4 regions of the Rhizobium phaseoli genome follow, and region 3 is predicted to be linked to each of the others. Evidence: riboswitches for the same ligand, from Rfam matches in the RefSeq annotation. Region 3 holds a riboswitch; each other region holds the start of a gene.
What was found. Region 3 has a riboswitch for cobalamin ahead of bluB (5,6-dimethylbenzimidazole synthase). Riboswitches for the same ligand answer to the same signal wherever they lie in the genome.

Region 1 (7,656 bases), 140 kb from region 3:
TTGGTGCGCCAGGGGGCGTCGAAAATGTCGACGAGGCTCTGAGGACGGGGGCCGGTCCACGAAGCGGCCATATCGGTGTCGAGAGGGTCGAAAGAAGGCTGACGGGCGCGACTCCCCTTCTCCCCGGCGGGGAGAAGGTGGCCCGAAGGGTCGGATGAGGGGGCCGCGCTCTCGGCTTCGCGTTCGCTCAGCCGCTCGCTCCTCACGTCGCTCGCCCCCTCATCTGTCCTGACGGACATCTTCTCCCCGCTGGGGAGAAGGGGAAAAGCCAATACATCCCCCGCAATCGCCCGCTGCAGACTCGCATCCGCGCCCTCGCCCAGCCCGCGCGGCACCCGCGCCAGCGCCACGGTCAAATCCGTCAGCAACCGCCCCTCGGGCGACACGCCGAAGACATGCAGCCCGTCGCGGATCTGCATTTCCTTGAGGTCGCAGAGGTAGGCGTCGAGCTTCTTCAGCGCCTCGCCTTCGCTTTCGCCGCCGATTATACCGGCATCCCGGTCGAGGCCGATATCGGTGACAAGATCGAGAATCTGCCGGCTGAGCAGCCGGATGCGGCGGGGATCGCCGCCGGAGGCTTCGTAATATTCGTCGACCAGAGCTTCCAGATCCTTGAGCGGCCCATAGCTCTCGGCGCGTGTCAAAGGCGGCGTCAGGTGATCGATGATGACGGCGGCCGTCCGCCGCTTGGCCTGCGTGCCCTCGCCCGGATCGTTGACGATGAAGGGATAGAGATGCGGCAACGGTCCGAGCACCGCCTCGGGATAACAGCCTTCCGACAGCGCCAGCGCCTTGCCCGGCAGCCATTCGAGATTGCCGTGTTTGCCCATGTGGATGACGGCATTGGCGCCGAACTCGCGGCGCAGGAAAGCATAGAAGGCAAGATAACCGTGCGGCGGCACGAGATCCGGCGAATGGTAGCTCTCCTTCGGATCGATATTGTATCCGCGCGCCGGCTGAATGCCGACAAGGACGCCGCCGAAGCGGGCGAAAGGCAGGGCGAAGACGCCGTCACGAAAATACGGATCGTTCTCTGGTTCGCCCCAGCGGGCCTTTACCTCACCCTGAATCTGATTTGGAAGAGACGCCAGGAAGCTGTTGTAGAGACTCAGGGAAAATGTCTCGCGGACGACCCGGCCGTCATGACCTGAATTGGTCGGCCCTTCCATCAAATGCCGGATCAGCGCGTCACCATCGGCTGGAATATCGGCGAGCGGGTAACCCGCTGCCTCCATCGCGCGCAGCACCTCGATGCTGCCGGCCGGCGTGTCGAGACCGACCCCGTTGCCGAGCCGACCGTCGCGGTTCGGATAATTTGCCATGACAAGGGCAATGCGTCGGTCACGTGCCGGCGTGGCGCGCAGCCGCGCCCAATTGGCGGCGAGTTCCGCCGTATAGCGCACCCGGCCGCCGTCTGGTTCGCTGGCGACGATGTTGGTCTCGACGGCCGTATCATAACGCGCCGCCGTCTTGAAGGAGACTGCCCGCGCCAGCACCCGGCCGTCGACTTCGGGCAGCGCCACATTCATGCCGAGATCGCGCGCCGACAGGCCTTGCGAGGAGGCCGCCCATGCTTCTCGTGATGAGGCCGACAGGATCGCCTGCAGCACCATCGCCCCATTCGCCTCCAGCACCGTCGGCTGCCGGTCCGCGCCCGGTGCGGAGACCGCAAAGCCCGTGGTGTTGATCACGACGTCGGGTTTCAGCGCCGAGAACACGCTCTCGAGAATGCCCGTCGAGACAGGATCCTTAAGGCTGTAGGCAAAGACTGGCAGCGGCCGGAGGCCCTGCGCCTGCAAGGCATCGATTAGCGCTTTGATGGGGCGGGTTTCGCCGCTCTGCACGAGGGCGCGATAGAAGCTGATAGCGATTGTCGGGGGTTCAAATCCCTCCTCCGCTACAACCATACTCTCCGCCGCAAACTCGGCCCATGAAGGCGCTGTCACCCGCCGCCACTCCTCGACCCCGATCAGCCCCTGCCCCGGCCACCAGATGCCGGCCTTCATCAGCGGCACCGCCGGCGCCGGCTTTTCCGCGCCCGACAATATTGCCCCGGCATAATCGAGAAAGGAGCGCGTATTGGCATCGCCCCCCTCGATCAGATAGGCCCAGAGTGCATCGAGATCGTCGGCCGCGATGTTCGAAAAAGGCGCCAGCCCCACATCCGGCCTGGCGTCACCCGGCAACACGGCAACCAGCGCGCCGTTACGGGCCGCACAGGCATGCAGCGCCTCCAGCGCATAGCGGAAATAGCTGGCGCCGCCCAGCGCCCGCACGATGATGAGTTTGGCCTGCCGCGCCGTGCGCTCGACATAGGTATCGACCGACATCGGGTGCTTGAGGCTCATCAGGCTGGCAAGCCGCAGCGAATACGGCCCACCGCAGGCGCGATGGGCGGTCGCGATCGCCGCAAGCTCGCTGTCGGCCGCCGACAGGAACAGGATATCGCCCGGCGTCTGCCCGAGGTCGATCGCATCCTCGCCGTCGCTGATCGTTCCCTGCTGGGCCAGAAGCAGATGCATGGGTTTACACCAACGCCTCGATCGCCGCCCTCACCGCGCCTTGATCCATCTCATGCAGGCCGATGACGACGAGACGGGTGGTGCGCGCTTCGCCTGAGCCCCAGGGGCGATCGAAATAATGATCGATGCGGCTGCCGACGGCCTGCAACTGCAGGCGCATCGGCTTGCCGGCTACATCGACGAAGCCCTTCAGGCGCAGCACATCATGGGCTGATATGATGCTCTTCAGCGCCCCGACGAAGCCGGCGGGGTCGGCGACCGGGCCGAGTTCGACGACAAAGCTGTCGAATTCGTCGTGGTCGTGCGGTGTACCGTCCTCATGCTCCAGCTCATGGTGCGACTTGCGGTTGGCGAGGTCGCCCTCCGTGCCGATGCCGAGGCCGAGCAGAATGCCGGCCGGCACTTCGCCGTTTTTCGCCTCGATCATCACCGGCTTGCGCTGGGTGCGGGAAGCGACCTCGTCGCGCACCCGTCCGAGACCGGCCACGTCGATCAGATCGGTTTTGTTGAGCACGATCAGATCGGCGCAGGTGAGCTGGTCCTCGAACAGCTCCTCGATCGGGCTCTCGTGATCGAGCGATTCATCCTCGCTGCGCGCCGCCTCGACCGCATCGTGGTCGTCGGCGAAACGGCCGGCGGCGACAGCCGCGCTGTCGACCACTGTAACGACGCCGTCGACGGTCACCTGTGTGCGAATGTCAGGCCAGTTGAAGGCCGCGACCAGCGGCTGCGGCAAGGCGAGGCCTGAAGTTTCAATGACGATGTGGTCGGGCCGCTGTTCACGCTCAAGCAGCTTGGTCATCGTCGGGATGAAATCGTCGGCGACGGTGCAGCAGATGCAACCGTTGGTAAGTTCGATAATGTCGTCCTCGCTGCAGTTTTCGGCGCCGCAGCCCTTCAGAACATCGCCGTCGACGCCGAGATCGCCGAACTCGTTGATGATAAGCGCGATCTTCCTGCCGCCGGCATTGGTAAGCAGGTTGCGGATCATCGTCGTCTTGCCGGCGCCGAGAAAGCCGGTGATGACGGTTGCGGGAATCTTCTGGTTCATAAATCTAACCCTTCATTTTCAGCGGCAGGCCTGCCGCGACGAAATAGACTTCGGCGGCTTTCGCCGCGATCATCTGGTGGAGCCGGCCGGCATGATCGCGAAAATCCCGCGCCATGCGGTTCTCGGGCACGATGCCGAGACCGACCTCGTTGGAGACGAAAACGAGCCGCGCCTTTGCCCGCGCGACGAAATCCGCAAGTGCGGCAAACTCCGCCGCCATATCCCGCTCTTCCATCATCAGATTGGTGACCCAGAGCGTCAGGCAGTCGATCAGGACGATGCGCCTCTCGCCATCGATGGCGGCAAGCGCGCCGACGAGATCGAGGGGCTCTTCGTGCGTGGTCCATGACGGCCCGCGATCGACCTTGTGCTGGGCAATCCGCGCCTGCATCTCCTCGTCCCAGGCTCGGCCGGTCGCGATGTAATGGCGATCGAGGCCGGTCGCGATGACGAGGTTTTCGGCGAAGCGGGATTTGCCGGAGCGTGCGCCGCCGAGGATGAAGGTGGAATTGGAGGGAGCCGTCATGTGCAAGCGCTCCCGCTGGGAAGGGCGAGGTGGCGCCGAATCCCCCTTCTCCCCAGCGGGGAGAAGGTGCCGGCAGGCGGTTGAGGGGGTGAGCGGCTAAGCCGCGAATGCGCCGAGCGCACGCGAAGGGCAAAAGGATGGAACTGCCGCGCGGCCCCCTCATCCGACCCTTCGGGCCACCTTCTCCCCGCTGGGGAGAAGGGGAAACCCCACCGTCGCACCGCACAAGGCAGCGCCGAATTCATTCGTTCAGCCAAAACAACCTCCGTGCTGGCAGCGGGTCTCTTGCCCAAGGGTGGGCTTCTCGCCCGGCACGGAAGGCAGGTCTCCTGGCTCGCGGTTATCGGCCGCGATCGGGGCGGACCGGAATCCGGTCGCCCCTGATCGTGCCAGCGGATCCGCCTCGCCTTCCCGGCTGCATTTGTGAAAAGGCGGACGATTCGTAGAGAAAGAGGCGTCCCACCCCGGTTGATCACCATGCATTTCCAGTGGCTTTTCCGGCACGTCGCCCCTTCGCCCGCCTGCACCATTGCAAGCTGTCAGCCAAAGAACTCGATGCCGGATGGAAGACCCTGACCGCTCTACAGTCGCGGGGTCGGCTGTGATGAAGGCGCCCGGCTTGGGTCCACCCCGTCACATTCCCTTTTCATCCGGAAAGGCAACTGCCGATCCGAAACCATCCGTTATATCCGAGGATGGTTAGGCAAGCCGGGGGATGGAGTCAACGGCCTTGGTATGACTGCGAAGACGGCCGGCCGGAAGAGGATCTCGCATAAAAGCGACTTATCCCAGCTAAAAAGTCGTCTTATATCAGTTGCTTACGTCATAAAAATTTAGCCCGCGCGCCGGGTTTTTGCCGCAATTGCGTCGCAAGCGGACAGCACCCCTGCCCTTGACCGGGCCTCTCTCCGCCTAATTGTCTAGCCATGCTTATGAAATTGGATCGGCGCCGTTTCCGTGCGCTGCGTGTGTTCTTCGACCCGGGGCGGCTGCGCGCCCTGACGCGCCGCAGCGAGGTCGGCCTGTCGCTGGCGGGCGCCGTCGTCGGCATCGCCTCCGGGCTGGCGGTCACCGGCATGAGCTACATTTCGAATGAGCTGCACCAGCTGGTCTTCGGCATAGCCGACAACGAAAGGCTCAGCGCGTCGATCATCGAGGACAAGATGCTGCTGCTCACCGCCCCCGTCATCGGCGGCGTCCTGCTCGGCTTGCTTTTTTTTGTGCTGGCGAAACGGCGCAAGAAACCGATGGTCGATCCGATCGAGGCCAATGCGCTGCATGGCGGCCGTCTCTCCCTCACTGACAGCATTATCGTCGCCGTCCAGAACCTGATCTCAAACGGTTTCGGCGCTTCCGTCGGCCTGGAGGCCGGTTATACCCAGCTTGCCGCCGGAATTGCCTCCAAGTTCGGCCTGAAGCTGCAGCTGCGCCGCTCGGACCTGCGCGTTCTCGTCGGCTGCGGCGCGGCCGGCGCCATCGCCGCCGCCTTCAACGCGCCGCTGACCGGCGCCTTCTACGCCTTCGAACTGATCATCGGCACCTACACGATCGTCTCGCTGACCCCGGTCGTGGTCTCCGCCCTCGTTTCCACCCTCACCGCAAGGCTGCTTGCCGAGGGCGATTTCACCATTGATATCGGCACCTTCGGCTCCGTCGTTCCGGCCGATTATATCCCGGCCTTGCTGCTTGGCTGCTTTTGCGCCGGTGTTGGCATTCTCCTCATGCAGGGCGTCGCCTTCATCGAGGAGCTGGCGCGCAAGAGTTCGATCGCCCCACCCTTCCGGCCCGCACTCGGCGGTATCATCGTCGGGCTCCTGGCGATGATCTCGCCGCAGGTCCTTTCGGCCGGCCACGGCGCACTGCATCTCAACCTTTCACGCGACGTGACGATCCCGGCGCTGGTAAGCCTGTTTCTGCTGAAATCACTGGCCTCGGCGATTTCGATCGGTTCCGGCTTCAGGGGTGGCCTGTTTTTCGCCTCGCTGTTTATGGGCGCCCTGCTCGGCAAGCTCTTTGCCTATTGCGGTCCCTATTTCGCCGATGCGACGCTGACGCCGGTCATCTATGCCGTGGTCGGAATGAGTTCGCTTGCCGTCGCCGTCATCGGCGGGCCGCTGACGATGACCTTCCTGGCGCTCGAGATCACCGGCGATTTTCCGATCACGGCGCTGGTGCTTGCCGCCGTCATCACCTCCTCGCTCGTCGTGCGCTCGACCTTCGGCTACTCCTTCGCTACATGGCGCTTCCATCTGCGCGGCGAAAGCATCCGCAGCGCCCATGACGTCGGCTGGATCCGCAACCTGACGGTCGACAAGCTGATGCGCGCCGACGTCAAGACCGCAAAAGCGGGCATCTCCTTGGAGGAGTTCAAGAAGGCCTTCCCGATCGGCTCGACGCAGCGTGTCATTCTCGTCGAGGAGAACGACAAATACGCCGGGCTCGTACTGGTGCCCGAGATCTACGCCAACCCGACCGATGTTCAGGACGAGAGCCAGATGCTTGCCGATTTCGTCCGCTACCGCAATGACTTCCTGCAGCCGCAGATGAACGCCAGGCAGGCCGCGGCAATCTTTGACAAGAGCGAAAGCGAAGCGCTCGCCGTCGTCAACAATCTGATCGAGCGCAAGGTGGTCGGCCAGCTTAGCGAAAGCCACACGCTGCGCCGCTACAGCGAAGAACTCGATCGCCGCCGCCGCGAAGTGTCGGGCGAGATCTGAGCCGCTACGAGGCGGTGTCGGCGAGCCGGAAAACGTCGGCTCTCTTCGAGACGCCGCGCAAGTCGAAAGAGCCCAGATATTCGCTGGCGGCCGCGCAGGTCTTCGCGAAGCTCTCCGACATCAGCAGGTTCTCTCCAAGCGTGCCGCAAAGCTTTTCGAGCCGTGAAGCCTCGTTGACGGCCCTGCCGATCACCGTGAAGTCGAGCCTGCCCCGAGCGCCGACATTACCATAGAATACCTCGCCGACATGAAGCACGACATCGACGCCGATATCCGGGCCGCCATTCAGCGTCCGCTCGCGGTTGAGCACTTCGTTTGCCTTCAGCAGGTTCTTGGCGGAAGCCAACGCGGCCAGACAGGCCTTTTTCGAATCCACGGCGTCCGTTGGGAAGATCGCAAGCACGCTGTCGCCCATGAACTTGAGAATCTCGCCGGAATTTTCCTCGACATGCCGGTCGATCAGATCGAAATGCTCGTTGAGAAAGCCGACGATCTCACCGGGATCATAGACATCGGTCAAGGCCGTGAAATCGCGAAGATCGGCAAGCAGGATCGCGGCATTGATAGAACCGCCCATCCCCCTCTGAGTCTCTCCGGCCAAGATGCGCGCGCTCGTCTTGGCGCCGGTATAGACCGCAAGAATCTCAGTGGCGGTCTTCGACACAGCCACCCGGTAAGCGGCGAGCCCCAGCGCCGGCAAAAGCTGTTCGATGACCTCCAGTTGCCCGTCGGAAAATCCGCACGGCGCGTCGCTGGTAAGGGAAAAACCGAGCCCGCGCAGCGCCACCTCTTTCGGGAATTCGAAAATGCTGATCACGTGGTCGGTGCCGCCGCCACGCG
Region 2 (7,656 bases), 1.2 Mb from region 3:
TGATCGGCGAGACGCGCGAAAGTCTCGTCGATGACATCGTGCAGGTCTTCCGTCACCTCCGCCTTCAACGGCACGTCGAATGTCTGCGGCCCCCGCCTCAGTCCGAGTGAAAGCGGTTCGGCGCGGAGATCGATCACGCCCTTGCCAATGGGCCGCGCCTTGGCGCCTTCCATGGCAAAGATGCCGATCTTGACCGTCGAGGAGCCGGCATTGAAGGTCAGAAGCAAGTCGTTCGAGGGCATGTCTTGGCAGACTCCATGCGGCGTGATGATGGGGCGAACTTAGCGCCGGGGCAGCCGGCGGAAAGGCATGCATTGGTCCATCGGTTATTTTGCCGCGGTGCAGCCCATCATCTGAAGCTCCGTCAGGCCGTCGACGCCAGATTGGCGTTGCGGTCGCGGATAAAGATGCCCGCCTCGGCGGCGGGCATCGCCTTGCCGAAGAGATAGCCCTGGCCGATGTCGCAGCCGAGTTGCAGCAGGAAGGCGAGCTGGCCATGCTCCTCGATACCTTCCGCAGTCGTCTTGATATTGAGGCTTCTGCCGAGGCCAAGCATGGCGCGGACGATCTTTTCCTGGCGTTCGTCGTCGCGATAGGTGGCGATGAAGCTCTTGTCGATCTTGATCTTGTCGAAGCGGTAGCGGGCGAGCTGGGCGAGGCTCGAATAGCCGGTGCCGAAATCGTCGAGGGCGATCTGGATGCCGGCCGCGTGCAACTCATCGAGGATGACGGCGGCGATGGCGGGATCCTGAATCAGCGCGTTTTCCGTGATTTCCACTTCCAGGCGCTGCGGCGGCAGGCGGCTTGCGGAAAGGACTTTAAGGATGCGGGAGGTCAGCAGCTTGTCTTCCATCTGCACCGGCGAGACGTTGAAGGACAACATGACATGCGCCGGCCAGGTGAGCGCGTCGCTACAGGCCTGGGTGAGCAGATCCTCGAACAGGGCGGTGATCATGCCGGTTTCCTCGGCAATGTCGATAAAAACCGGAGGTGGAATGTGGATGCCATCCTCGCCCGTCCAGCGCGCCAGCGCTTCGAAACCGCAGAGCTGACCAGTCTTCAGGTCGATCAGCGGCTGATAGAAGGGCTTGATGTCCTTATTGGCGATTGCGGCACGCAGCCTGGTTTCCAGGGAGGCGCGCTCCGCTACCTTGTCCTGCATCGAGGTTTCAAAGACGAGATAATGATTGGGACCGCGTGATTTGGCCTCATACATAGCGAGATCGGCGCGGTGGGCGGCATTCTCCAGCGGTTCGGTCCCCTCAGCCCAGCGATCGTAGCCGACGCTGGCACCGACTTCGACGGCAAAGCCGTCGATATGGATCGGCCGAGTCACGGCCTGGATCAGCAGCTTGGCGAAACGCTCCTCCCGCTGCGCCGTCAGGGCGAAGGCGACAATGATGAATTCGTCGCCGCCGAAGCGATAGACGCAATCGGCATTGCCGAGCGCGCAGATGCGCCTGGCGACTTCGATCAACAGCACGTCGCCGCCCTTGTGGCCGACGAGATCGTTGACCTTCTTGAAGCCGTCGAGATCGACCGAGAAGATGGTGACGTTGTGGTCCCATTCCTCGATTTCGGCCTCGTCGCTTTTGACCGGCCGTGCGAGGATCTTGCGCTCGAAGGCGTAACGGTTCGGCAGCTTGGTCAGATGATCGTGGGTTGCTGTCCAATCGGCCTTCGCCTGGGCGGCGACGCCCAGTTCCATTTCCTTGCGCAGGTCGGCAATCCGCAGCACCGAATAAATGAAGCTCATGGCGCCGGAGATGCCGAGCCCAAGAACGAGCTTGTCGGCGCCGTAGTCGCCGAAACCGGTCATGAAGGAAGCCAGGCTGTCGTCGAAGTGCAGCAGTGTACCGAGGAGCCAGAGGGTTATTCCAAACCCGACAACCGACATGCATTGCCTTCCGGCCCTGCTTTGGAAAAACACCGGCATTATGCCTTCTCCATCTCCACCCGCGTCGAGATATCACGAAAATCTGAAATGTTCGTTGAAACCAGAAGGCGAATTATCAGAGGGGGCGGTTTGCCGCTGTGCCGTCAGGAGACTGGATAACGTTGCGATGCAACCAGGATTAGCATTGCAGCTATTGCACCGATTTCGACCATAAGGAGAATAATTGCCGCAGCCAGTTGGCACTGCAAAGATCAGAAAGAAGAACAACGAAGGCGAGCGTGCTGTCGCATGCTCGCCCTTTTTCGTGCTTCAGGCGGTGACAATCAACAGCGGAACGCTGACGATGAGACCGGCCAGTACCGTGTACGTGGCGAAGCGCATCAAACGCAGGCGCCGCGTACGTTCTCCACTCCAATCATATGTCATTCTTCCATCTCCTTGGGACAAGGAAGTAGTCCCGGCAAACCGGGTTCAACAGCAATGATGCGATTTGCTTGTGTAAGGCTGGATAAGATGAGGAATTTCTAATGCTGGAAGCGCAGAGACCAGCGGCTGCCGTTGCTGGTCATACGAAGGATGGCAAGTGGCTCGACGTCGCTCAGCCAGAAGGAAGAGGGCGGCGCTTGAAGCACATGCGCGACCGCCGCCCGGATGACGGCCGCGTGGCTGACGGCGATGACGTGACCGCCGAGGCCCGATTGGCTGTCCATCCAGCCGGCGACGCGCTTTCGCAACTCAGCAAGACTCTCGCCGCCGTGCGCTGTTGCTTCCGGCTCGGTCATCCAGACAATGAGGTTTTCCGGCTCTTCCGCCTCGATCGCCGCGATCGACTTGCCAGCCCAGCGGCCATGGTCGCAGTCGCGAAGCGACGGCTCTATCGCGGCCCGAAGCCGCAACGCCTCGGCTGTCTGGCGGGCGCGCAAGGCGGGGCTCGTGACAATACGGTCGGCGCGGGGCAGGGCGGCCATCCTGCCCGCTTCTTCTGCGGCCTTGCCTTCCAGCGGTTCGTCGAGCGGGAACAGGGCCTTGCGGCTCGCAGCCGTCGCGCCGTGGCAGATCCAGGTGAGGCGCGTGTTCACGGTCGTGCTGATCTCCGGATAGCGGTGGGGATGGCCCTTAGGCGCTCGTGAAGTTTCGTTGACAGTGTCTTCGGCGTGCAGATATAACCGTGCTGTTGCGGGTTTGGAAGCCGGTGGAAATCCGGCGCGGTCGCGCCACTGTGACCAGCGTGTCGAAAACTCTTCGCGCTGGAAGTCAGACCCTGCCGCACAAGCACTCTTTCGACTGAACGCGTCATTCCGGAGGAATACATGTCTGACACCACTTTCACGCCCGTCGCGGTACCGGCGCCGATCCCCGTCGGCGAAATCCTCCCCTGGGCGATCTTCGGCGGCCTGCTGATGCTCATCGCCATCTATTTCGTCGGCACCGAGGAAGGCGCAATGGCGCTGTTCAATGGCATGTATGTGCATGAGTTCGTGCATGACGGCCGTCATCTCCTCGGCTTTCCCTGCCACTAAGGGAATACTGACATGGTTGGAAACCTTTTGCTTCGCGGCATGTTCGCGGGCCTGATTGCTGGCATCCTCGTTTTCGCCTTCGCCCACACCTTCGGCGAGCCGCTGGTCGATGCGGCGATCGCCTTCGAGGAGGCGAGCGCGCAGGCGGCTGGGCAAGCGGCCGAACCTGAAATCGTCAGCCGCGCCACGCAGGCCGGCCTTGGCCTCTTCACCGGCGTCATGGCCTACAGCGTTGCCGTCGGTGGGCTTTTTGCCCTCGCCTTTGCTTTCGTGCACGGCCGCTTCAGCGCTCTTTCGGCGCGTGGCACCTCTGCCGCCATCGCCATCGCCGCCTTCGTGGCGATCGTGCTCGTTCCCGGTATCAAATATCCGGCCAATCCGCCGGCGGTCGGCAGCCCCGACACGATCAACGTCAGGACGGAGCTGTTCTTCCTGATGATCGTCGTTTCGGTCGCGGCGCTGATTGCCGCCGTGGCGCTGGCGCGCCGCCTTTGCGAGCGCTTCGGTCTCTGGAACGGCGCGATCATCGCCGGTCTCGCCTATCTCGTCTTCATCGGCGTCGTACTTTATCTGCTGCCGCCGATCAACGAGGTGCCGGAGAATTTTTCGGCAATGGTGCTCTGGCGATTCCGCACGACCTCGCTCGGCATGCACGCGATTCTATGGGCAACGCTCGGCCTTGCCTTCGGAGTGCTGGCGGAAAGACGGCTTGCCCTCAAGGGCGGGCTGCGGCCCGCTTTCCGGTGAGCCGGCGCATCGGCAGGCTTGCGGCTCTCGTGCTGACCGCAAGTCTGTTCCCATTGCTTGCGAGTAACACGTCTGCCCATGAGCGCGGTACCGGCGGCACCCATGCCGGTCTCGATGTCCCCGCTGTTTCCCACGGCGAGATGGCGGTGCTTTCCGATTACCGCAGCGGGATTATCGAGCTCGCGTCGCGGGCGGTCGACACGAACGAACCGTTCCGCCGCGTCCTGAACTATGCCGAGATCCAGTATTCCTATTGTGTGTGGGGCCGGATGCCGGGCAGCGTGAAGGATGAGGAAAGCCCTTTCAACGAATGCGCCCATGCCTATCTTGCGGCGACGAAAGCCGTGCTGCTGTCGATGCGGGAGATGCCGCGGGAGGCGACTGCGGCGGGTGAAATCATCTCGGCTATCGACGCAGATATGGTGCGTCGCGGGCTCGCGCTCATCACCTGCCAGTTCAGCGGCGAGGCCTTCAACACCGCCGACATCGTCAAGCCGAATTGGAGCAAAGTGCCGCTTCATCCTGCCAGCATGGCATCGTTGACAGGAGTTGCTGCCCTGTTCGGTCTTGCCGTCCTTGCGCTTGGACGCGTCTTGCGGCCGACGGCTCAGTCGTCGGAATAGCGCTGTTCGCGCCACGGATCGCCATACATGTGGTAGCCGTTCTTTTCCCAGAACCCGGCCGTGTCGGCGGGCATCAGCTCGATCTGGCGCAGCCATTTGGCGCTTTTCCAGAAATAGAGATGCGGAACGACGAGGCGCATGGGGCCGCCATGATCCGGCGTCAGCGGCCGGCCTTCCCATGAGGTCGCCAGAATCGCGTCCTCGGCGGCGAAATCGACAAGCGGCAGGTTGGTGGTGTAGCCGTCATAACTCGTCAGCATGACGTAGGCCGCCTCCCTCTTCGGAATGGCGAGATCGAGCAGGTCCCGCGTCGAAACGCCTTTCCAGTTGTTGTCGTAGCGCGACCAGGTTGTGACGCAGTGGATATCGCTGACGTTGGTGCTCTGCTCGATCGCCTGGAAGGCGGCCCAGTTGAGGGTGAGCGGTGTTTCGACCAGGCCGCGGACAGCGAGCCGCCAACTGTCGGTGGAAATGACCGGCTGCTGGCCGAGGTCGAGCACCGGCCAGTTCTTGACGAGGTGCTGACCGGGCGGCAGACGCTCGGCTTGAGGACGGCTGACGCGGCCGGTCAGGAATTTGCCCTCCGCCGCCCAGCGGCGCTTGGAATTGGTCAGCTTGCTGTCGGCGGGCGTCTGGTCGTCGCTCATGAGCGGGTCTCCTTGCGTTGCCGCAATAGGACATTCGGCCCCGCCTGGTGTCAAGTTTCGGCAGACCCTTGGAAATCCCCGTCCGTATCATTAGACTTGGAGCCCGTCGGGCGTGCCTTGCTGGGGAGTGGAGGCAGAAAGGGAGGAGCCGGACCTGTCTTCGAGATATCGTGCGATAGCGGGGCTTTTGGTGGTGCCGCTCGTCATCTTAGCCTTCTTCACCTATGGAAGCGCGATTGCGACGCGCGCCTATATGGAGGAGGCTTCGGCGCAGGCGGGAACGGCATTGCGCCTTGCCGTTTCGGCGCTCAGCGGCCATCTCAACCGCTACGAGGCGCTGCCGGCGCTGATTGCCGATCACGACGATATCAAGGAGTTGGTCAGCACCCCCGACGACATGGCGTTGCGCGAGACTGCCAATCTCTACCTCAAGGAGATCAACGGGCTGTTGAAGTCGTCCGACATCTATGTCGTGAAGCCGGACGGGGAGACGATCGCGGCCAGCAATTATGATGGACCGGGAAGCTTCGTCGGGCAGAATTTCAATTACCGGCCCTATTTTCAGGAGGCGATTGAAGGCCGGCAGGCGCGATTTTATGCGCTCGGCACCACCTCGCTGAAGCGCGGCTATTACTTCTCGGCGCCGATCCGGGTCGAGGCGGATATTCGAGGCGTCATCGTCTTCAAGGTCGATATCGACATGATCGAATCCTCGTGGAGCGGTGGGGAATACAAGATCTTCGTCTCCGATCCGGAGGGCATCATCTTCATGTCGGGCAGCCCGGAATGGCTCTACGGGGCGATCCTGCCGCTGACAGCCGACCGCATCGCCCGTACGGAAGCCTCGCGGCGTTATGCCAATGCCAGGCTGACGGCGCTGCCGGTGACGCGTCATCGCTTCGAACAGCACGAGTTGATGACGCTGGCGAGCGATCGGGGTGCAAGCGAATATTTGGTGCTGTCGCATTACATGCCGGCCGAGGACTGGACGGTGAACGTGCTGATGGAAACCAGCTCCATCCGCGCGCAAGCACGCACCGCACTGGTAGCCGTCTTCCTCATCCTTTGCATCGCAGCGCTTGCCGTCGCTGTGCTTCGCCAGCGGCGGGCGCGGCTTGCCGAGCGCATGCAGATGCAGGCCGAGGCGCAGGGCGAGCTGGAGCGGCGGGTAGAGGAGCGCACCGCCGATCTTGCCCGCGTCAACAGCCGCATCGAAGAGGAGATCTCAGAGCGGCGGTTGACCGAACAGCAGCTTCGCCAGACCCAGGCCGATCTGATCCAGGCCGGCAAGCTTGCCGGACTCGGGCAAATGTCAGCGGCTCTTTCGCATGAGTTCAACCAGCCGCTCGCCGCCGCCAAGACCTATACGGACAGTGCCGCCGTGCTGATCGACCGCGGGCGAATGGAGGAGGCCAGGGACAATATCAGGCGGATCGGCGGGCTGATCGACCGGATGGCCTCGATCAGCCGGCACCTGCGCAACTTCGCCCGCAAACCGAACGAGAAACTCGGGCCGGTTCCTCTCGACGAGGCGATACGCGATACGCTGGAAATCGTCGCATGGCGGCTGAAGGCGGCGGACGCCGAGCTCCGGCTCGATCTCGGAATACGGCCGCCGGTCGTGCGGGCGGGTTCGGTGCGTCTGCAGCAGGTGCTGGTCAACGTCATCTCCAATGCCGCCGATGCCGTCGAAGGGCTGGACGACAGGCGCATCGAGATTTCGGCTTTCAAGGAGGCCGGTAAGGTCGTGCTGACGGTGCGCGATCATGGACCGGGTGTGCCGGCGGCGATTGCCGAGCGCATCTTCGATCCGTTCTTCACGACGAAAGGCGTCGGCAAGGGGCTCGGTCTCGGGCTTTCGATCTCCTATAACATCGTCAAGGATTTCGGCGGCAGCCTTGCCGCCGCCAATCATCCCGAAGGGGGCGCAGTTTTCCGCATTGAGCTGCAATCGGCGGCAGGGCTGATGCCGGAGGCGGCGGAATGAACGAAGCGAAGATCCTGCTGGTCGACGACGAAGAAGAGTTGCGCCGGTCGACGGCGCAGGCGCTGGAGCTTTCCGGCTTCAGCGTCGAGACCTTTTCGAATGGCGATCATGTGCTGGAGCTGATCGGCTACAGCTTTCCCGGGGTCGTGGTCAGCGATATCCGCATGCCCGGCATCGACGGCATGACGCTGATGCAGAAGATCCGCGAGGTCGATCCGGAGGTGCCGGTCATTCT
Region 3 (7,656 bases):
CGGCGAAAGCGGCTGGCACTGCGCCGAAGGGCCGATGGCGCGTATCCCCGAAGGCGAGGAGGCTGATTACCGCGCCTGCCTGCTCGGCTTTCGCGATTACGTCAATAAGAATGGCTTCAAGACCGTCGTTCTCGGCCTTTCCGGCGGCATCGACTCGGCGATCTGCGCGGCCATCGCCGTCGATGCACTCGGCGAGGAGCGGGTGCGCACCGTTATGCTGCCCTACCGCTATACCTCGGAGGATTCGCTGAAGGACGCGGCCGATTGCGCCAAGGCGCTCGGCTGCCGCTACGACATCGTGCCGATCGAGCAGCCGGTGACGGGCTTCAGCAGCGCGCTTTCCGATCTTTTCGAGGGCACGGAGAGCGGCATCACCGAGGAGAACCTGCAGAGCCGCGCGCGCGGCGTCATCCTGATGGCGATCTCCAACAAGTTCGGCGCGATGGTAGTAACGACGGGCAACAAGTCGGAAATGTCGGTCGGTTACGCCACGCTCTATGGCGACATGAATGGCGGCTTCAACCCGATCAAGGACCTCTACAAGATGCAGGTCTACGCGCTGTCCCGCTGGCGCAACGAGAATGTGCCGCCGAGTGCGCTGGGGCCGTCAGGCGAGGTGATCCCGCAGAATATCATCGACAAGGCGCCGTCCGCCGAACTGCGTCCCGACCAGAAGGACCAGGATTCGCTGCCAGCCTATCCTGTTCTCGACGATATTCTCGAATGCCTGGTCGAGAAGGAGATGGCGGTCGAGGAGATCGTCGCGCGCGGCCATGACGTCGCGACCGTTCACCGCGTCGAGCACCTGCTGTATCTCGCGGAGTACAAGCGCCGGCAATCGGCGCCGGGCGTGAAGATCACCAAGAAGAATTTCGGGCGCGATCGGCGTTATCCCATCACCAACCGGTTCCGGGATCGCTAACGCAATCGAGATCGCTAACGCAATCGAGATCGCTAACGCAAGCGAGATCGCTGAAGCGATCGAGATCGTTGACGCCGTCGATGTCAGGGAGGAGAAGACATGCGCAGCTCGGTCGAGATCTATAATGTCAAGACGGGCAGGGCGCGTGAGGTCTGGCAGACTGATCGGCTGGTGGAAGCGCCGAATTTTGCTCCCGACGGCTCCTATCTCCTGTTGAATGGCGACGGGCTGCTCTTCCGGCTGCCGCTCGATGGCGGCGAGGTTATTCAGGTCGACACCGGCTTTGCCGTCAACTGCAACAATGATCACGGCATCTCGCCTGACGGCACCGAGATCGTCATTTCCGACAAGAGCGAGTTCGGCAAGTCGTCGATCTACATCCTGCCGATCGAAGGCGGCACGCCGCGGCTCGTTACGGAAAATCAGCCCTCCTATTGGCACGGCTGGTCGCCGGATGGGCGCCAGCTCGCCTATTGCGGCATCCGCGACGACCTCTTCGACATCTATACGATCTCCGTCGACGGCGGAGTCGAGACGCGGCTGACGCATGGCGAGGGCCGCAATGACGGGCCGGATTATTCCGCCGATGGGCAATGGATCTACTTCAACTCCAGCCGCACCGGGCTGATGCAGATCTGGCGCATCCATCCCGATGGCACCGGCCTCGAACAGGTGACCTCGGACAATCAGGGCAACTGGTTCGCCCATCCATCGCCCAAGAATGACAAGGTGCTGATCCTGTCCTACGACCCCAGCGTTTTTGACCACCCGCGCGATCTCGACGTGCGGCTGCGGCTGATGGATATGGATGGCGGCAACCTGAAGACGCTGTTCGAGCTATTTGGCGGGCAGGGCACAATCAATGTGCCCTGCTGGTCACCAGACGGTGACGAATTTGCCTACGTCAGGTATTTTCCGGTGAGTTCTTAAGACGGGCGCACCGCCTTTTATGATGGGTGGTGGGTATCTGATGATATCGAGAGAGCGCCTACTCGAACACTTTGCTGGGAACCGTTTCAGAAACCGGCCGTCTTTTAACGCTACCGGCGGCAACTAGCCAGAACAGTCCACCCGGGCAACACGCCGAAGCGGACGGAGTATTCTATTTCAAGATGAGCTGTGGCATTTATTCATCCTCTGAATTGTGGGAAATATTGTGACCTGAATTTCAGTGCTATTCTGGCTGGTAGCGACCGGTCGCCCACTGCTCCAACCCGCTCTTTTGGCATCCGCAAACATGAGGATGAACCTGGAGGTATAGCATTGCTGGCTGTCTTGAGATGCGCGTGGACGCTGCGTGGTTTCACGATCGCCAGCTTCATGGTGGCAATGGGTTTCACAGTCGCAGGATGTTCATATCTTTTTGTCCGTGGTGTCGAGGGAAGCTACCTCGCAACGGGTACTCCGGTGCTGGGAAAGGTGACTGCGAGCAATGAGAGTGAGGAGATGGGGGGAACGATTGAGATCGGCTCGGCCGAAAGGCAGCAATGCAAGGGTCGCTACAGGGTATGGCAGGTGAAGACAAATTTCTGGAAGCTGGAGACCGGCGAGCGAACCTATCGCGGCAAGATCTACTGTCTGGATGGTCGAGCAGGGGCGTTTGAACTCATATCGAAGGATAACGGGAAAACGGGCTCAATCACCGGTCAAATCAATGGTGAGGCATTTCAACTCGATATGTTCGAATCGAAGAGTCGTGAGTGCAAGACCGACGAATGCAGATGGGGCTTGAAGTGGACTTACGAAAACGAGCGCGACAATGTGCGTACCTATTACAGGGTCGCGACTGAACACGAGCCCGATTCAGTGGATCCACGGATGCTCTATTGAATCTGCTCCTATACCGCGTGGCGATGATCCGGCCTCGGCTCCACCCATGATGGCGGGCGGTTGGTTAGTAACCCCACGTTGCTCGTACCAGTTTTCAAATCGGAACTTGGATCGATCATCCGGGCGTGAGTTATGAAGCCGTATCCGGTAGACCTACCCGTGAGATACGGGGTTGGCCCCCACCGCCCCGTTGGGCGGCGGGTGTCTGCCCGCCGCGCTTGATGCTGTTTATCAGGCAGCGAGAGCTGCCTTGCGCCGCTCGCGGGCAGCTTTCGCCAGGTCTTCCAGCACCGCGAGCGACATGTCCCAGTCGATGCAGCCGTCGGTGATGGATTGGCCGTAGACTAGCGGCTTGCCGGGGACGAGATCCTGGCGGCCGGCGACGAGGTTGCTCTCGATCATCATGCCCTTGATGTGGCGGTTGCCGGCGGCGATCTGTCCGGCGACGTTCTTGACCACATGCGGCTGGTTCATCGGGTCCTTGTTGCTGTTTGCATGACTGGCGTCGATGAGGATGCGCGGATCCACGCCCAGCTTGACGGCTTCGCTGACCACCGCCTGGACATCGGCAGCGTCATAATTCGGGCGCTTGCCGCCGCGCAGGATGATGTGGCAGTCCTCGTTGCCCTTCGTTGAGGCAATAGCAGCCTGGCCGTCCTTGGTGACGGCGGGGAAGTGATGCGGCTGCGAGGCGGCGAGGATGGCATCGAGCGCCACGCGTGCGCCGCCATCCGTGCCGTTCTTGAATCCGATCGGGCAGGAAAGGCCGGAGGCGAGTTGGCGATGGATCTGGCTTTCGGTCGTGCGTGCGCCGATCGCGCCCCAGCTCACGAGGTCGGCAATGTATTGCGGCGTGATCGTCTCGAGGAATTCGACGCCAGCGGGCAGGCCCATAGCATTGACGTCGAGCAGCAGGCGCCTGGCAATCCGAAGCCCTTCCTCGATGCAGTAGCTGCCATCGAGATGCGGATCGTTCATCAAGCCTTTCCAGCCGACCGTGGTGCGGGGCTTTTCGAAATAGACGCGCATGACGATCTCGAGGTCGCTGGAAAAGCGCTGCCGCTGTTCCGCCAGCCGCTCGGCATATTCGCGCGCCGCAGCAGGATCGTGGATGGAGCAAGGGCCGATGACGACGATCAGGCGGTCGTCTTCTCCCTCGAGAATCTTATGGATCGCACGACGGTTGCTGGTCACCGTCTCGCTGACGGCAGCGGTTCGGGGGATTTCCGCGATGATATCGGCGGGTTTGGTCAGCGGGGTGATCTCGAGGATACGCAGATCATCGATGGTATCGGACACGGTATGGCTCCTGTTTGGTCATACCGAGCGGAACAAAAAAGCCGCCAGGTAGACTAGCGGCTGTTCGGGTTGTCGTCGCGTCGACTTCAGTTACGCATAGACCCGCATCCGCTGTGAGCAGCGGTACCGATAAAATCGCGAGGCGTAGACAGAAGTGATCGACATGCGGCGTATTTAGCGTGGCGGCCTTCCGTTGTCACGCAGAATCTGCAGCCTGAAAGAAGGGTCGGCCAAAGGCTTGTCCAATGCATTTGCAAGCGTTGTGATGACCAGCCGCTGCCTGTCCACTGGCGGGGCCAGGAAGCCGACCGCTATTTCGTCATGGCCTCTCCAGGCTCTGCTGCCGGCGCTTGCCCGGGAAGCGCTTTCCTGAAATAGATGCTCCGTCAGGTGCCCGCTCTTCAGGCGGGAGAATCGGGAATCCGGTGCAAGACCGGAACGTGCCCAACGCTGTAAGGCCGACGCCCGCCGCTTTACTATGCCACTGGCTTTTGCCGGGAAGGCTGCGGCAGACGGATGACGCCAAGTCAGAAGACCGGCCTGGCAAGATAGACCCAACCCGCGCGGACGGCGGGCGGTTGCGTTGTTGGGGATTTGACGATGCGACCCTTTGATGAGGATGCCATGTCGGCGGCATCCGGTTTTTCTCTGGCCGAACGCGAGGTTGTATATCACGCGATCATGACGCGGCGCGATGTTCGCAGCCAATTCCTGCCCGATCCGTTGCCGGATGACGTCGTGGCGCGGCTCTTGACGGCCGCCCATCACGCGCCCTCCGTCGGCTTCATGCAGCCGTGGAATTTTATCCTGGTGAAAAACCCAGAGGTGCGCGCGCGGGTCCGGGATGCCTTCGCCAAAGCGAATGAGGAAGCGGCACTGATGTTTGACGGCGAGCGGCGGCAGGCGTACCGCTCGCTGAAGCTTGAGGGCATCGCCGAGGCGCCGCTTGGCATATGCGTGACCTGCGATCCCACGCGTAGCGGCAGCGTCGTGCTGGGGCGCACGCACAATCCCAGGATGGATTCCTATTCAACGGTCTGCGCCATCCAGAACCTCTGGCTTGCGGCGCGCGCCGAAGGGATCGGCATCGGCTGGGTCAGCATCTTTCGCGAAGGCGAACTGAAAACCATTCTCGGCATCCCCGATCATATCGAGGTGGTCGCATGGCTCTGTGCCGGCTTCGTCGACCGGCTGTATGACGAGCCGGAGCTTTCCGTCAAAGGCTGGCGGCAGCGGCTGCCGCTCGATGAACTCGTCTTCCACGATGGCTGGGGACGGAGCGAGCCGTAGCGGTCACTGCTGTTGCGGCTGCGGGCCTGGCTTTGCCGGATTGGCAAGATCGATCGAGCCCTGGTCGCCGGCCAGGAATTGTGGACCGACCTGGCGGACCTTGTTCTGCGTGGGATCGTAGGGACGATCTGGAACGGATGGTTGCGGGGAGGGTGTTGTCGCTGCACCTTTTGTCGGCGGATTGGTGCGGATCGTGGTGATCGAGCCCTGCGGCGGCGGCTCGCCCACCGCCTGCTTGCTGCGCATCTCTTCGTAATAGGCGGTGAGATTGCAGGCGCAGGTATTTTTTTCACCAGGCGCGCGGTTCTTGTAGGCGAAGGCGTTCTGCATGGCGCTGTAAGGTGAGCCGGTTGCCACCGAAATCATGTTCGAGGCTTCCGTGCTCCTGACGTCGCGATAGAAGAGCTCGGTCTCGATGCCGGGGCACATCTTGGCACAGGTCTCAGCATCGCGGCCGAAATCGACCGAGGTGGCGTTCGAACTGATCGGGAAGAAGCCGCCATCGCAGCTGCGCACGCAGATGGTGCTGACCGGCGAAAGCATCTCGGTGCGCGGCAGGCCATAACGCGGATCGATCTCTTCACCGCCTCCGAGCGGAATGAAGGTATCGCCGCGCATCGCCTGCTCGTCGATGCTCGGGGCAGGGTCGTCGGCGCTGCTCTCGGACGGGTCGTAGAAATTCTCGCTGTTGCAGCCGTTCTGCTCGAGCGCGGCCATCAATTCGCGGCGCCCGCCGTCATCACCGCCGCCCTGACGCAGTTCGGCGCGGCGATCCTGGAGATAGCGGATATTGTCGATCATCCGGGCTTCGGCCTGCGAGAGCTCGGCGCAATAATCACCATTCTCGCCGCCAATCACCACCATGCTGCCCGAGGTGCAACCGTAGCTGCGCAGGTCGTTGCGGACCTTGCGCAGCTCAAGATTCTGCTCGGCAATTGCGCCGGCAAAGTGGCGTGCTTCCGGCCCATTGCCGGTGCCGATGGATCGCGGCAAGTCGGCCAGACGACCGCGCAAGTCGTCGCAGATGGCGCTCGTCTCGGCAGCGACGGGCGTCGCGACGGCAAGGAGAAGCACAAAAGACAGGTTTCGGCGTTTCACGGCGTCGTCCCGGAATGAGCAAACGGTCGGTGGGTCGAATGCGACTTCAACCGGCCGCGCGTTTTCCTTAACGCATTTCTCTTAATAAGCTCAGTGAAATTTCTAGCGTATTTTCGTCATCTTTTCCAGCAAAGGCCATTCAGGGATTGCTGGCAACGAACGGGCCGATGCGCTCGCCGACAGAGGGCGTCTGTCGCTAGAGCATGATGGCGAACAGTGTGAGCGGTAAGATTCAGATTTCAGGCCGACCGGGGCCTAAAATCATCCTGTTCTAGCGGGCGGTTGATATGGCTTCGCCGGGGCCGGCGCTCTCGTTTGGCGGCAGCCGGCTTAAGCCGGCTGCGATGCCTCGACGACGGCCAATGCCGCCATGTTGACGACGCCGCGGGAGGTGACGGAGGGAGCGAGGATATGGGCTGGCATGGCGGCGCCGAGGAGGATCGGGCCGACATGCAGGCCATCCGTCATCGACTTGACCACGCCGAGCGTGATGTTGGCGGCATCGAGGTTCGGGAAAACCAGCAGGTTTGCCTCGTCATGCAGCGTCGTGTGCGGCATGACGCGTTTGCGCAGGGCTTCGGTGATGGCGCTTTCGCCGTGCATTTCGCCATCGACTTCGAGATCGGGGGCGGCGTCGCGCACGAGCTGCAGGGCGTTGCGCATCTTGGTGGCGCTTTCGGATTCGCGCGAGCCGAAATTGGAATGCGAGACGAGAGCGGCGCGCGGGGTGATGCCGAAACGGCGGATTTCCTCGGCGGCCATCACCGTTGCCTCGGCGATCTCCTCGGCGCTTGGATTGAAGGTGACGTAGGTGTCCGTGAAGAAGGTGGCGCCGCGCTGTGAGATCATCAGGCTGAGCGCAGAGAAATCACGCACGTTCGGACGCTTGCCGATGATCTGGCGCACGTCGCGCAGATGCTTTTCATAGCGGCCTTCGAGGCCGCAGATCAGCGCATCGGCTTCGCCGCGCCTCAGCGCCAGCGCCCCGATGACTGTCGTGTTGGTGCGCACGATGGTGCGGGCGGCTTCCGGAATGACGCCGCGGCGGCCGACGAGCGAGAAATAGAGATCGACATATTCGCGGAAGCGCGGATCGTCTTCCGGATTGATGACTTCGAAATCCTGCAGCGGGCGAATGCGCAGGCCGTAGCGCTTGAGCCGGGTTTCGATGACCTGCGGACGGCCGATGAGGATCGGCTTGGCCAGGCCTTCTTCAA
Region 4 (7,656 bases), 1.5 Mb from region 3:
TCGACGAGGCGCCGGTGACGGGCGAGAGCACACCAGTGCGCAAGGGTGTGGATGCCGCCGTCTTTGCCGGAACGGTGAACGGCGACGCAGTGCTCAGGGTTCGTGTCACGGCGGCGGCCGCCGACAACACGATTGCCCGTATTGTCAAGCTGGTCGAGGAGGCACAGGAATTGAAGGCGCCGACCGAACGCTTCATCGATCGGTTCTCGCGCTATTACACGCCCGGCGTGGTGATGGTCGCAGCACTTGTCGCGGTGGTTCCGCCGATGTTCCTCTCCGGCGCCTGGGGCGAATGGATCTATAAGGGCCTTGCCATCCTGCTGATCGGCTGTCCCTGTGCGCTCGTCATTTCGACGCCGGCGGCGATCGCCGCCTCGCTTTCATCAGGCGCGCGGCGGGGTCTGCTGATGAAGGGCGGCGCGGTCTTGGAAGCGCTCGGCAAGGTCACGATGGTCGCTTTCGACAAGACGGGCACGCTGACGGAAGGCAAGCCTAAGGTGACCGATATCGTCGCCTTCGGAATGAGCGAGGCGCAGGTCTTGTCGCGCGCGGCAGTGCTGGAGCAGGGCTCCAGCCATCCCTTGGCGCTGGCGATCCTCAACCGCGCTAGGGCAGACGGCGTTCCCGTGCCGCCGGCTTTCGAACTGGAAGCGCTGCCGGGCAAAGGTGTCCGCGGCAAAGTCGGCGGCGAGACGCTCGATCTGCTGTCGCCGTCCGCGGCCCGCGAGCGCGGCGCCCTCGACGGCGAAAGGGATGCAGGCATTATGGCGCTGAACGACGAGGGCAAGAGCGTGTCGGTGCTGCTCGTCAACAATGTTGCGGCCGGCCTGGTCGCCATGCGCGACGAGCCGCGCGAGGATGCCAAGGTGGGGCTTTCCACGCTCAGGTCGGCCGGTGTCAAAGCAATGATGCTGACGGGCGACAACAAGCGGACGGCGGCCGCCGTTGCCGGCATGCTCGGCATCGACTGGCGCGGCGAGATGATGCCCGAGGACAAACAGCGGGTCGTCGTCGAATTGAAACGCCAGGGTTTCGTCGTCGCCAAGGTCGGCGACGGCATCAACGACGCGCCGGCGCTGGCGGCTGCCCATATCGGCATCGCCATGGGCGGCGGCACCGATGTGGCGCTGGAGACGGCGGATGCCGCCGTGCTGCACGGGCGCGTCGGCGACGTGGCACGGATGATCGAACTGTCGAAACGGACGATGCGCAACATCCTGCAGAATATCACCATCGCGCTCGGTCTGAAGGGGGTGTTTCTGGTGACGACCATTGCCGGCATCACCGGGCTCTGGCCGGCGATTCTTGCCGATACCGGCGCCACCGTGCTGGTGACGATCAACGCGCTCAGGCTGCTTCGACTAAAGGGACAATGACTATTCGGGGACGACTCGTGCCGGACCGGGAAACAAAAATCTGAGGCCCGGCTACAGGCCATCCGAACCTTCTCCACAGCCTCGTGTCGTTAAGCCTTCCTTATCCATATTTTTCACAGGAACGCAGCGATTTCAAACCTGTCGTAACGCGATGCACAAACCATCCGTTGACGTAATTCTGGATTCGCGTACTATATCTAGTGTTCAAGGTTCCTTCGATTCGTCAGGATCGCGGGCGAAGATGGGAATACGGTGCGTTTCGCCATGACGGCGCAACAAGGCCGGAGCTGCCCCCGCAACTGTAAGCGGCGAGCAACTGTCCGATTTCAGGTCACTGAGGCATGATGCCTCGGGAAGGCTGGGGCAGCGTGCTTCGACCCGCGAGCCAGGAGACCTGCCTTGAACGAGATGTCCACGGGCGGGGTGTCCGGAAGGTCGCGTGCATGAAAGCGGAACGATCCGCGCCTGTTGCGCTGCCCTGAACGCCCGCATGAGCACTTCGGGGTTGAAGTCATGTCCAGAATATCAAGGCCGCCGCCCGCGCAAATCCCGAAGGGGATCGTATCGGGCGTTTAAACCGCCGACTTTGCCAGATCACCATCAAGCGTTGCCCCGGACGTCGCAAGGCGCCCGATCCCAGTATTGCGTCCTGAATTTGACATCACGAGGAACATGATGAGCGTTACCGTCTATAGCAAACCCGCCTGCGTCCAATGCACCGCCACCTATCGCGCCCTCGATCGCCTGGGTGTCGACTACGATATCGTCGATATCTCCCAGGATGCAGAAGCGCTCGATCGCGTCCGCAGCCTCGGCTACATGCAGGCGCCCGTCGTCATCGCCGGCGAGCGGCATTGGGCGGGTTTCCGTCCCGATATGATCAGCGCGCTCTCCTGACCCGAGGAGAAAGGCGATGGGGCTGATCGTTTATTATTCCAGCCGATCCGAAAATACCCATCGCTTCGTCGCCAGGCTCGGATTGCGCGCGGCCCGCATTCCGGCGAGCGGTGCGGACGCGTTTCATATCCGCGAACCCTTCGTGCTTGTTGTGCCGACCTATAGCAGCGGTGACGGCAAGGGCGCCGTTCCCAAGCAGGTGATCCGTTGCCTGAACGATGCGGAGAACCGAAAACACATCCGGGGCGTGATTGCCGCGGGCAACAGCAATTTCGGTGAGACATACGGGCTCGCCGGCGACGTGATCTCGCGCAAATGCCAGGTGCCTTACCTCTACAGGTTCGAGCTCATGGGCACGGAGGAGGATGTCGCCAACGTCAAACACGGAATGGAACGATTTTGGACACGGGAACAACTCTGACGCGGGATGCCGGCGCAAAACCGCATAACACTTTTGCTCATCCCACCGGCGAACGCTCTTTGAAAGCGGCGGAAGCGCTCGACTATCACGCGCTGAACGCGATGCTGAACCTCTATGACGATGAGGGACGGATCCAGCTCGACAAGGACCGCATGGCGGCCAAGCAGTATTTTCTGCAGCATGTGAACCAGAACACCGTGTTCTTTCACAATCTCAGGGAAAAGCTCGATTACCTCGTGACCGAGGGCTATTACGAGCAGGAGGTGCTCGACCAGTATTCCTTCAATTTCGTGCGCGACCTGTTCGACCAGGCCTATGCCAGGAAGTTCCGTTTCCCGACCTTCCTCGGCGCCTTCAAATATTACACCAGCTATACGCTGAAGACCTTCGACGGAAAGCGCTATCTCGAGCGCTACGAGGATCGCATCTGCATGGTGGCGCTGACGCTGGCGCGCGGCGACGAGGCGCTTGCCCGCGACATGGTCGACGAAATCATTTCCGGCCGTTTCCAGCCGGCAACGCCGACCTTCCTCAATGCCGGCAAGAAGCAGCGCGGCGAACTCGTCTCCTGCTTCCTGCTGCGGGTCGAGGACAATATGGAATCGATCGGTCGGTCGATCAATTCGGCGCTGCAATTGTCGAAGCGCGGTGGCGGCGTGGCGCTGTCACTGACGAACATCCGTGAGGCCGGCGCCCCGATCAAGCAGATCGAGAATCAGTCGTCGGGCATCATTCCCGTCATGAAGCTGCTCGAAGACAGTTTTTCCTATGCCAACCAGCTCGGTGCTCGCCAGGGGGCGGGCGCCGTCTACCTCAACGCCCATCATCCTGATATCATGCGGTTTCTCGATACCAAGCGCGAAAATGTCGACGAGAAGATCCGCATCAAGACGCTGTCGCTCGGCGTCGTCGTGCCCGACATCACCTTCGAACTCGCGAAAAACAACGAGGACATGTACCTGTTCTCGCCCTATGACGTGGAGCGCGTCTACGGCGTGCCCTTCACCGAAATTTCGGTGACGGAAAAGTATCGCGAGATGGTGGGGGATGCGCGCATCTCGAAGAAGAAGATCAAGGCGCGCGAATTTTTCCAGGTGCTCGCCGAGATCCAGTTCGAGAGTGGTTATCCCTACATCATGTTCGAGGACACGGTGAACCGGGCGAACCCGATTGACGGGCGCATTTCGATGAGCAATCTCTGCTCCGAGATCCTGCAGGTCAGCGAGGCAAGCGAATACAATGACGACCTCTCCTACAAGCATCTCGGCAAGGATATTTCCTGCAATCTTGGCTCGCTGAACATTGCCGCAGCCATGGATTCCGCCGATTTCGGCAAGACGATCGAGACCTCGATCCGGGCGCTGACGGCCGTTTCCGACATGAGCCATATTGCCTCGGTGCCGTCGATCGAGAAGGGCAATGACGAGAGCCATGCGATCGGGCTCGGCCAGATGAACCTGCACGGCTATCTCGCCCGCGAGCGCATCTTCTACGGTTCGGAGGAAGGCGTCGATTTCACCAACATCTATTTCTATACGGTGACCTATCACGCGATCCGCGCCTCGAACCTGCTGGCGGTCGAACGCGGCACAAGCTTCAAGGGCTTCGAAAATTCGAAATATGCCTGCGGCGACTATTTCGACAAATACACCGAGCAGGAATGGAAGCCGGCGACCGAGAAGGTGCAGGCGCTGTTCGACAAATCAGGAATCCATATTCCGACACAGGACGATTGGGCGGAGTTGAAGACGGCTGTCATGGCGTCCGGCCTCTATAATCAGAACCTGCAGGCGGTGCCGCCGACGGGATCGATCTCCTATATCAACCACTCGACCTCCTCCATCCATCCGATCGTCTCGAAAATCGAGATCCGCAAGGAAGGCAAGATCGGCCGGGTCTATTATCCGGCCCCGTTCATGACCAACGACAATCTCGATTATTATCAGGACGCCTACGAGATCGGGGCGGAGAAGATCATCGATACCTATGCGGCGGCGACCCAGCATGTCGACCAGGGCCTGTCGCTGACCCTGTTCTTCCGCGACACGGCGACGACGCGCGATATCAACAAGGCGCAGATTTACGCCTGGAAGAAGGGCATCAAGACGATCTACTACATCCGCCTTCGCCAGATGGCGCTGTCCGGCACCGAGGTGCAGGGCTGCGTGTCTTGTACGCTGTGAGTTTGCGCTGCTGGCCGAGAGTTTCGAGCTTGTAGCCCCCTCATCCGCCTGCCGGCACCTTCTCCCCGATGGGGAGAAGAGACAAGCCGATTGCATGGCGTTCCCCTCTCCCCAGCGGGGAGAGGGCAGGGTGAGGGGGCCCCGCACCCCGTTAGAATTTGTGGAAGAAAGACCACCCAATGAACATATCCATAAAGCCAATCAGCCGCGTGCGCGCCATCAATTGGAACCGCATTGAGGACGATAAGGATCTCGAAGTCTGGAACCGGTTGACCGGCAATTTCTGGCTGCCGGAGAAGGTGCCGCTGTCCAATGACATTCCCTCCTGGGCGACGCTGACGGCGGCCGAGCAGCAGCTGACCATCCGTGTCTTCACCGGGCTGACGCTGCTCGACACGATCCAGAACGGCGTCGGCGCGATCAGATTGATGGAAGATGCGATGACGCCGCATGAGGAGGCGGTGCTTTCCAACGTCTCCTTCATGGAGGCCGTGCATGCGCGCTCCTATTCCTCGATCTTCTCGACGCTGTGCTCGACGCCCGACGTCGACGATGCCTATCGCTGGTCGGAGGAGAACGAGTTCCTGCAGCGGAAATCGGCGCTGATCATGGAGCAGTATGGCTCCGGCGATGCCTTGAAGAAGAAGGTTGCCAGCGTCTTCCTCGAAAGCTTCCTGTTCTATTCCGGCTTCTATCTGCCGATGTACTGGTCAAGCCGCGCCAAGCTGACCAACACGGCCGACATGATCCGGCTGATCATCCGCGACGAGGCGGTGCATGGCTATTATATCGGCTACAAATTCCAGCGCGGGCTCGAGCGGCTTTCCGAGGAGAGACGGCAGCAGATCAAGGATTTCGCCTTCGACCTGCTGCTCGAGCTTTACGACAACGAGGCCAGATATACCGAGGCGCTCTATGACGGGCTCGGACTGACCGAGGACGTCAAGAAATTCCTGCATTACAACGCCAACAAGGCGCTGATGAACCTCGGCTATGAGGCGCTTTTCCCGGCCGAGGCCTGCAAGGTCAATCCGGCGATCCTGTCGGCGCTTTCGCCGAATGCCGACGAGAACCATGACTTCTTCTCCGGCTCCGGTTCGTCCTATGTCATCGGCAAGGCTGTGGCGACCGAGGACGAGGATTGGGATTTCTGAGGCTTTATCGCAGTCTGCCCTTATCATTTGCTTCCCTGTCGCCCACATTCAGCGGAAGTGAATTCGACCCTCGCCGATCACATGATGTAGCGGAGTTTTTGATGTCGCCTTTTTTGAACAAGACCGGGACTGCCGTTGAAGCGGACGATGGCGTCTGGCCGATCCGCAGGAGACGGATTCTCGATTGGCTGGTGAACGAGACGCGGGGCGAGCGTTTCATCGACAACATTCTGGTGCAGATGTGCGGGAAGCTGCTTTCGGCCGGGGTGCCGGTGGCCCGGGCGACATTGCATTTCCGGACGAACCATCCGCAATGGATCGGTGCCCGCATCCTCTGGAAGGAAGGGCTCGCAGAGGCAAAGATCAATACTTTCGCCTATGGCGTCGAAAATACGCCGGAGTTCCTGACCAGCCCGGTCAACGCGATTCATCAGGGTGCGGGGGAAGTGCGCAGGCAGTTGGAAGGCGCAGCCGACGGCGACCTGGATTCATTCTATCAGGAACTGCGCGACGACGGCCTGACCGAGTATATCGCCTGGCCGCTCGAACACACTTTCGGCAAACGGCATGTGGCTACATTTTCCACCAGCCGGCCGGGCGGTTTTACCAGCGAACATGTCGATTTCCTGCGTGATCTCCTTCCGGCCCTGACCTTGATTAGCGAAATTCGTCTGAAGAACATCATGGCGCGCACGCTGCTGCAGACCTATGTCGGGCCGCATGCGAGTGAGCAGATCCTGTCGGGCGTGACGACACGCGGCAGCGGCGCCACCGTCGGTGCGGCAATCATGATCTGCGACCTGCGCGACTTTACCGCGATCTCCGATCTCTGGCCACGCGACGATGTCATCCATTTGCTCAACGATTATTTCGATGCGATGTCGGATCCGATCGAACGCCATGGCGGGGAAATTCTGAAGTTCATGGGCGACGGATTGCTGGCCATCTTCCCCTTGAGCAAGGAGACGGCCTGTGCCGATCTGCTGCAGGCGATCCGCGAAGGGCAGGCATCGATGGCCGAGTTGAACGAGCAGCATGCACGGGCGGGGCGCGAACCGCTGCGTTATGGCGTCGGCGTGCATGTCGGCGACGTCATGTACGGCAATATCGGTTCGCGTCGGCGACTGGACTTCACCGTCATCGGCCCGGCGGTGAATATCGCCTCGCGGCTGGAAAGCCTGACCAAGGAGGTCAAGCGTCCGGTGCTGCTGTCGCGGGCCTTTATCGAAATGGCGGGCTGCGCGAAAGACATGGACAGTCTCGGCACCTTCCCGCTGCGCGGGCTCGGAGAGCCTGTCGATGTCTTCGCTTTTCCTGAACACTCAAGCGCGTCGCGTCAAATCTGATTCACGCAATGCGCCTTAGCTCTCTTTTTTTATAAGCATGTCGTTGTCCCGGAATCGCGGCACGCATTGGGCTCCGGCAGGTTCAGACGCCGCGTTTGTTTCCCCACAGCAGCACATGCAGCTGCGGCAACACGCGCGGGGCAAACCATCCGTCTGCCGTCACCTTCTCGACGAGCCAGTGCATTCGGTCCATCACGCCGTCGATATCGATGCGGGCGTCGTCGTCATCGGGCGGCGGCGGCGTATGGTTGCCCGGCTGAAGGTAGAGGGGGATATAAG

Region 1: linked by a shared signal. The riboswitch ahead of cobU (bifunctional adenosylcobinamide kinase/adenosylcobinamide-phosphate guanylyltransferase) and the one ahead of bluB (5,6-dimethylbenzimidazole synthase) in region 3 are both predicted to bind cobalamin.
Region 2: linked by a shared signal. The riboswitch ahead of AMC88_RS17715 (CbtB domain-containing protein) and the one ahead of bluB (5,6-dimethylbenzimidazole synthase) in region 3 are both predicted to bind cobalamin.
Region 4: linked by a shared signal. The riboswitch ahead of nrdH (glutaredoxin-like protein NrdH) and the one ahead of bluB (5,6-dimethylbenzimidazole synthase) in region 3 are both predicted to bind cobalamin.

Annotation. Positions count from the first base shown of each region.
Region 1 covers NZ_CP013532.1:2,616,202-2,623,857, forward strand. Annotated here, with positions in the region: gene cobN (cobaltochelatase subunit CobN) at 1-2,522, opposite strand, end outside; gene cobW (cobalamin biosynthesis protein CobW) at 2,527-3,573, opposite strand; gene cobU (bifunctional adenosylcobinamide kinase/adenosylcobinamide-phosphate guanylyltransferase) at 3,578-4,099, opposite strand; cobalamin riboswitch at 4,402-4,795, opposite strand; gene AMC88_RS12715 (chloride channel protein) at 5,026-6,816, shown strand; gene AMC88_RS12720 (adenylate/guanylate cyclase domain-containing protein) at 6,821-7,656, opposite strand, start outside.
Region 2 covers NZ_CP013532.1:3,670,784-3,678,439, reverse strand. Annotated here, with positions in the region: gene AMC88_RS17730 (acetate/propionate family kinase) at 1-242, opposite strand, end outside; gene AMC88_RS17725 (putative bifunctional diguanylate cyclase/phosphodiesterase) at 365-1,936, opposite strand; gene AMC88_RS17720 (histidine phosphatase family protein) at 2,422-2,976, opposite strand; adenosylcobalamin (AdoCbl) riboswitch at 3,053-3,195, shown strand; gene AMC88_RS17715 (CbtB domain-containing protein) at 3,208-3,417, shown strand; gene AMC88_RS17710 (CbtA family protein) at 3,430-4,164, shown strand; gene AMC88_RS17705 (hypothetical protein) at 4,161-4,787, shown strand; gene AMC88_RS17700 (sulfite oxidase-like oxidoreductase) at 4,772-5,434, opposite strand; gene AMC88_RS17695 (sensor histidine kinase) at 5,547-7,421, shown strand; gene AMC88_RS17690 (sigma-54-dependent transcriptional regulator) at 7,418-7,656, shown strand, end outside.
Region 3 covers NZ_CP013532.1:2,480,477-2,488,132, reverse strand. Annotated here, with positions in the region: gene AMC88_RS12060 (NAD+ synthase) at 1-922, shown strand, start outside; gene AMC88_RS12055 (TolB family protein) at 1,022-1,852, shown strand; gene AMC88_RS12050 (hypothetical protein) at 2,186-2,752, shown strand; gene AMC88_RS12045 (3-deoxy-7-phosphoheptulonate synthase) at 2,984-4,051, opposite strand; cobalamin riboswitch at 4,423-4,609, shown strand; gene bluB (5,6-dimethylbenzimidazole synthase) at 4,652-5,341, shown strand; gene AMC88_RS12035 (DUF2865 domain-containing protein) at 5,345-6,439, opposite strand; partial or broken gene AMC88_RS34050 (RNase H family protein) at 6,570-6,668, shown strand; gene AMC88_RS12030 (NADP-dependent malic enzyme) at 6,770-7,656, opposite strand, start outside.
Region 4 covers NZ_CP013532.1:4,000,457-4,008,112, reverse strand. Annotated here, with positions in the region: gene AMC88_RS19210 (heavy metal translocating P-type ATPase) at 1-1,376, shown strand, start outside; cobalamin riboswitch at 1,567-1,792, shown strand; gene nrdH (glutaredoxin-like protein NrdH) at 2,052-2,273, shown strand; gene nrdI (class Ib ribonucleoside-diphosphate reductase assembly flavoprotein NrdI) at 2,290-2,694, shown strand; gene nrdE (class 1b ribonucleoside-diphosphate reductase subunit alpha) at 2,673-4,877, shown strand; gene nrdF (class 1b ribonucleoside-diphosphate reductase subunit beta) at 5,057-6,031, shown strand; gene AMC88_RS19185 (adenylate/guanylate cyclase domain-containing protein) at 6,133-7,377, shown strand; gene queE (7-carboxy-7-deazaguanine synthase QueE) at 7,460-7,656, opposite strand, start outside.